DNA from 2 places in the Streptosporangium sp. CA-115845 genome. Region 2 is predicted to be linked to the other one. Evidence: riboswitches for the same ligand, from Rfam matches in the RefSeq annotation. Region 2 holds a riboswitch; the other holds the start of a gene.
The links. A riboswitch is a leader RNA that binds a small molecule or an ion and turns the genes downstream of it on or off. The one in region 2 is predicted to bind glycine.

Region 1: it holds a riboswitch for glycine, as region 2 does, so the genes downstream of both, gcvP (aminomethyl-transferring glycine dehydrogenase) here and gcvT (glycine cleavage system aminomethyltransferase GcvT) in region 2, are expected to answer to the same signal.

What each region holds. Positions count from the first base shown of each region.
Region 1 covers NZ_CP191988.1:4,272,210-4,275,408, forward strand. The annotation lists gene ACQP0P_RS21720 (bifunctional nuclease family protein) at 1-380, shown strand, start outside; gene ACQP0P_RS21725 (MerR family transcriptional regulator) at 525-1,145, shown strand; glycine riboswitch at 1,161-1,253, shown strand; gene gcvP (aminomethyl-transferring glycine dehydrogenase) at 1,436-3,199, shown strand, end outside.
Region 2 covers NZ_CP191988.1:1,922,864-1,926,062, forward strand. The annotation lists gene ACQP0P_RS11090 (L-serine ammonia-lyase) at 1-261, opposite strand, end outside; gene gcvH (glycine cleavage system protein GcvH) at 332-721, opposite strand; gene gcvT (glycine cleavage system aminomethyltransferase GcvT) at 718-1,809, opposite strand; glycine riboswitch at 1,850-1,934, opposite strand; glycine riboswitch at 1,937-2,035, opposite strand; gene ACQP0P_RS11105 (PadR family transcriptional regulator) at 2,106-2,693, opposite strand; gene ACQP0P_RS11110 (ABC transporter ATP-binding protein) at 2,759-3,199, shown strand, end outside.

The sequences.
Region 1 (3,199 bases), 2.3 Mb from region 2:
TACCTATCTGGATCGGCATGACGGAAGCCACGGCGATCGCCATGGCCCAGGCCGAGGAACCACCACCCCGGCCACTTACCCATGACCTGTTCCGGGACGTGCTCGAAGGGCTCGGAGTCAGGTTGAACACTGTCAACATCGTCGCCTTACGTGACGGCATCTTCTTCGCGGATCTCGTGTTCTCCAACGGGGTCGAGGTGAGCGCGCGTCCTTCCGACTCGATCGCCTTGGCACTTCGCACCGGCGCACGTATCTTCGCGAGTGAGGACGTGGTACAGGAGGCAGGGGTGATCATCCCTGACGACCAGGAGGACGAGGTGGAGAAGTTCAGGGAGTTCCTTGACACGATCACGCCCGAGGACTTCGGCCGCGCGGGGTAGGAATTTCGGTGCATTTACGCTTCACGACGCGCCGGGTGGGGTCGTTGACTGGACTTGGCCCCAGTCCTACGGTGCAAGTGAAACCTGCGGTCGTGCGTAAACCCCCAGATCAGGCCGTGGGATGAGAGAAAGCCGGAGGTCCGCGTGGCGGTCAGCAGCGGCGAGGGTAGAAACGCCGACCAGGATGACCCGGAACGGCGCCAGTCGGCACGTCAGCGCGCGGGTGAAGAGGGTCTGCTGTTCGACGGGCAACCGGTGAAAGTGCCCGCCGACATCGGCTACAGGGGGCCGACGGCCTGCTCGGCGGCAGGAATCACCTACCGGCAACTCGACTACTGGGCACGTACCGGCCTGGTCGAGCCCACCGTGAGAGCCGCCCACGGCTCCGGCTCCCAGCGGCTGTACGGCTTCCGTGACATTCTGGTCCTCAAGGTTGTCAAGCGCCTTCTCGACACCGGTGTCTCCCTCCAGCAGATCCGCATCGCCGTGCAGCACCTACGGGAGCGTGGCGTCAACGACCTGGCCCAGATCACGCTGATGAGCGACGGGGTGAGCGTCTACGAGTGCACCTCGCCCGACGAGGTCATCGACCTGCTCCAGGGCGGCCAGGGAGTCTTCGGTATCGCGCTGGGACGGGTGTGGCAGGAGGTGGAGGGCTCTCTCGCGGATCTTCCCGGCGAACGCGCGGAGTCGGGCGGGGGCCCTTTAGGCGATCATCAGGCCGATGAGTTGGCCCGTCGTCGCAGAGCACGACGAACCGGGTAAACTCGGACTCGCCACTGACCCTGTGCGGGAGAGACCCCGACCGCGATCGGGGCGCCGAAGGAGCAACCTCCCCGGAATCTCTCAGGCACCCTGTACCGCACGGACGAGGCAACTCTGGAAAGCAGGCGCGCCCGCCAGGTGCGTCTCACCGACGGTGCAAACCTCCCGGCAAGGGCAGGTGAAGCTCTCAGGTAGCGACCACGTCGTGATGACAGTCGTGATGACAGAGGGGGAGAACCGGCATACGCCCGCGCCCAGCACCGGTCTCCACCCCGCCCGAGAGGCTTCTCATGACCGATCTGTCATCGCTCAGCGAACTCGCCCCTCCGCCGTTCGCGACCCGTCACATCGGGCCCGACGACGCCGACCAGACCCGCATGCTGGAGGCGGTCGGATTCGCCTCCGTCGCCGACCTGGTCGCGGTGGCCGTGCCCGAGGCGATCCGCTCCTTCGCCCGGCTGGGTCTGCCCCCGGCGGCAGGGGAGTCCGAGGCCCTCGCCGAGCTGCGGGTCCTCGCCGGACGCAACACCGTGCTCACCTCGATGATCGGCCTGGGCTACCACGACACGATCACCCCGGGTGTCATCCGCCGCAACCTCCTGGAGAACCCCGGCTGGTACACCGCGTACACGCCCTACCAGCCGGAGATCTCCCAGGGCCGGCTGGAGGCCCTGATCAACTTCCAGACCGTCGTCTCCGACCTGACCGCCCTCGACGTCGCAGGGGCCTCCCTGCTGGACGAGGCCACCGCCGCGGCCGAGGCGATGACCCTGGCCCGCCGCGCGGGCCGCACCTCGTCGAAGGTGTTCGTGGTCGACGCCGACGCGCTGCCGCAGACCAAGGCGGTGTTGCGCACCCGCGCCGAGCCGCTCGGCATCGAGCTGGTCGAGAGCGACTTCACCGGAGGGCTCCCCGACTGCTTCGGCGTGCTCGTGCAGTACCCCGGCGCCAGCGGCAGGATTCGCGACTTCCGCGCCATCGCCGACGCCGCCCACGCGCGCGGTGCCCAGGTGGTCGCCGCCGCCGACCTGCTCGCCCTCACCCTCCTGGCCGCGCCGGGCGAGCTCGGCGCCGACATCGCGGTCGGCTCCTCGCAGCGCTTCGGCGTCCCCCTCGGCTTCGGCGGTCCGCACGCCGCCTACATGGCGGTCCGTGACGGCCTCCAGCGCCAGCTGCCCGGCCGCCTGGTCGGCGTCTCCCAGGATGTCGAGGGACGTCCCGCCTACCGGCTCGCGCTGCAGACCCGCGAGCAGCACATCCGCCGCGAGAAGGCCACCAGCAACATCTGCACCGCGCAGGTGCTGCTCGCCGTGATCGCCGGCATGTACGCCGTCTACCATGGCCCCGAGGGGCTGCGCAGGATCGGCCGCCGCATCCACCGGCACGCCGTCGTGCTCGCCGAGGGGCTGCGCCAGGGCGGCGTCGAGGTGGTCCACGACACCTTCTTCGACACCGTGCTCGCCCGTGTGCCCGGGCATGCCGCCGGAGTCGTCGCCGCGGCCCGGGAGAACGGCGTCAACCTGCGCCTGGTCGACGCCGACCACGTGGGCGTCACCTGCGACGAGAGGACCGAGGTCCTCCATCTGGAGCAGGTCCTGGCCGCCTTCGAGGTCAGCGGCACCGTGCTGGCCGACCTGGACGCCGCCGCGCACGACGCGCTGCCCGGCGCGCTGGCGCGGGTCGGCGACTACCTCACCCACCCGGTCTTCCACCGCCACCGCTCCGAGACGGCCATGCTGCGCTACCTGCGCAGGCTCCAGGACAAGGACGTCGCGCTGGACCGGTCGATGATCCCGCTGGGCTCCTGCACCATGAAGCTCAACGCGACCACCGAGATGGAGCCGATCACCTGGCCGGAGTTCGCCGGGCTGCATCCGTACGCGCCGGAGGACCAGGCGGCGGGCTACGCCGAGCTGATAGGGGAGCTGGAGCGCTGGCTGGCCGAGGTCACCGGTTATGACGCCGTGTCGATCCAGCCGAACGCCGGCTCCCAGGGCGAGTACGCCGGCCTCCTGGCGATCCGCGCCTACCACACGGCGCGTGGCGAGTCGGAT
Region 2 (3,199 bases):
CCGCTCGTCGACCGTGTCGACGTCGACCAGCTCGGGTTTCTCGCCCGACAGGCCGAGCAGCACCGCCTTGTCGCTGCCGTGGCCCTTGCCGGTCAGCCCGAGCGAGCCGTACAGGATGGCGCTCACCCGTGCGGTCTTCTCCAGCAGCTCGTCCCGGTGCAGGCCCCGGGCGAACCTGTGGGCTGCGGCCATCGGGCCGCCGGTGTGCGAGCTGGACGGGCCGATTCCGATCTTGAAGAGATCGAAGACACTGATCGTCATCTGAATCCTTCCAGCGTGGACGGTCACGCGCGCCCGGGGACGCGCGTGACCGTGACGCGAGGCGTCGAACTTATGACTCACCCGAGGTGAGCGCGGTGTACTCCTCCGGCGACAGCAGGTCGTCGGCGGAGCCCTCAAGACGTACCCGGAACAGCCAGCCGTCGCCGTAGGAGTCGCTGTTGACCAGCGAGGGGTCGTCCACGACCGCCTGGTTGACCTCCACGACCTCGCCGGTGACCGGTGCGAAGATGTCACTCACCGACTTGGTCGACTCGACCTCGCCGACGGCGTCACCGGTGGCGACCGACGCGCCGACCTCGGGTACCTGCACGTAGACCACGTCGCCCAGCGCCTCGGCGGCGTAGGCGGTGATGCCCACGGTGAGGGTCAGGCCGTCGTCGACGCCGCCGATCCACTCGTGTTCCTTGGTGTAGTGCAGGTCCTCGGGAATGCTGCTCATTTTTTCCTCCTGTAGAAAGGCAGTTCGACGACTTCGACCGGCTCGCGGCTGCCCCGGATGTCGACGGCCAGCCCCGACGACAGGCCGCTGTCCACGAAGGCCATGGCGATGGGCCTGCCCAGTGTCTGGGAGGGCGCCCCGCTGGTGACCTCCCCGGCGACCGTGCCGTCATCGGCGACCACCACCGGATACCCGTGCCGGGGCACCCTGCGGCCGCTTGCGACCAGGCCGACCAGACGACGGGCCGGCGGGACGTCCCTGAGCGGTTCGAGGGCGGCCCGGCCGACGAAGTCGCCCGGCTTGTCAAACCTCACCACACGGCCGAGCCCGGCGTCGAACGGAGTGAGGTCCGCGGAGAGTTCGTTGCCGTAGAGCGGCATGCCCGCCTCCAGGCGGAGGGTGTCGCGCGCGGACAGGCCGGCGGGGACCAGCCCGTGCGGCGCGCCCGCCTCGGTGAGGGCGGTCCAGAGGGGTTCCGCCGCCGAGGCCGCGACGAACAGCTCGAAGCCATCCTCACCGGTGTATCCGGTGCGGGCGATGAGGGCCTCGTGTCCGGCCACCACGGCGGGCAGGCCCGCGTAGTACCCGAGCCCGTCCAGGTCGGCGTCGGTGAGAGTGCTCAGGATCTCCACCGAGCGCGGCCCCTGGACGGCGACCAGCGCGTACTCCTCGGAGCGGTCCCGCACCGCGGCGTCGAAGTCCCTGGCGCGCTCGGTCAGCTCGGCGGCCACCCGGGGGTAGTTGGAGGCGTTGGCGACGACCATGAACTCTTCGGGGGCCAGCCGGTAGACGATCAGGTCGTCCAGCACGCGGCCCCCGGCGTCGACGATCATCGTGTAGCGGGCGCGGCCGGGCGCCAGCGCGGAGAGGTGGCCGACCAGCGCGTAGTCGAGTGCCTCGGCGGCCTGCGGGCCGGTCACGAAGATCTCGCCCATGTGGGAGAGGTCGAACAGGCCGGCCGCCTGGCGGACCGCGTTGTGCTCGGCGGACTCGCTGCCGTAGCGGAGCGGCATCAGCCAGCCCGCGAAGTCGGTCAGCGTCGCGCCGAGGGACTCGTGCACGCCGCGCAGCGGCGTAGGTCGGGACATGTTCGCACCTCAGACAAGGGACAGATGAGATCATCCTCCCCCTCTGTCATTGGTGCCTGAGAGTTTCATCCGGGTTTTACCGGACTTTCACCTTCGGCGAGGTCGTGGGACCTGCTTTCCAGAGGCACCTACCCGCACGGTCCTTTGCCTTGAGAGGTTCGCGGGGAGGGCTTGCTCCTTCAGGGGTCCTGGCCTGGATGTCAGGACACTCTCCCGCGCGGGGTTCATCGGTGTCGTCGGCCAGCCTAACCGCCCGCACCGGCCGAGCGAAATCCCCTCGCGCCTGCCGGCCGGGATCAGGCCCCCTCGCCCAGTGCCCGGAGACCATCGCCCTCGGGCCTTACGGCGTGCACGTCCGCGCCGGCGGTGGCCATCGCCGCCAGGCGCTCCTCGGCGCCGTCGACGATCTGCAGGTCGGCTCTGGTGTGCGCGATGGCCGCGTCGATGAGCAGGGACACCAGAGGGTCGTCCTGTTCGCGGCGCAGGCGTGTCAGCGCCGCCAGGTCCGAGAGGTAGGCCTGGCGCTGAGCGGACACGAACGAGCCGAGTGCGTCCGTGCCCAGCCGGGTGGCCGCGAGCAGCTTGAGGAACAGTTCGTCCCGGAACCCCGACGAGCGGACCCAGGGAGCGCCCGCCCAATCCCGCAGCTCACCGGCGCCGCTCTCGGTCAGCCGGTACAGCGTCTTGTCCGGGCGGTCGCTCTGGGTCACGTGGCTGCGGGTCACGTGGCCGTCCCTGACCAGCCGGTCCAGGATCTGGTACAGGTGCCCGATGTTGAGGCCGCCCCACTGGGGGCCGACCGCCGCCTCGAACCGGGCCTTGAGTTCGTAGCCGTGGCTGGGCCCGTCGGCCAGCAGGGTGAGCACGGCATGGCTAAGTGGCATGATTCCTACATTGTCACAAGATAGGAACTTCACGGACCCTCGTACATTGTGACAATGTATCGGTCATGAGCGTTGAAGTCAGCCTGCGAGGCGTCAGCCGTGTCCACGGCTCCACCAGGGCGCTCGACGAGGTCGGCCTGGAGGTCGAGGCAGGTCAGGCGGTCGCGTTCACCGGGCCCTCGGGAGCGGGCAAGTCCACGCTCCTCCATCTCGTCGGTGCGATGGATCTCCCCGACGGGGGCGAGATCCACGTCGGAGGGAAGCACGTCGACGATCTCGGGCGCCGGGGTCTCGACCGGCACCGGCGCGCGGTGGGCTTCGTCTTCCAGCGCTTCCACCTGCTCCCGGCGCTGAGCCTGCTGGACAACGTGCTCGCCCCCGTGCTGCCGCGCAGGGTGGGCTTCGACCGCCGGGCCCGCGCCAGGGAACTGCTGGCCGCGGTCGGGCTGGCCGACCGGGAACGGGCGCTGCCCGGCGAGCTCTCCGGCGGGCAGCAGCAGCGGGTG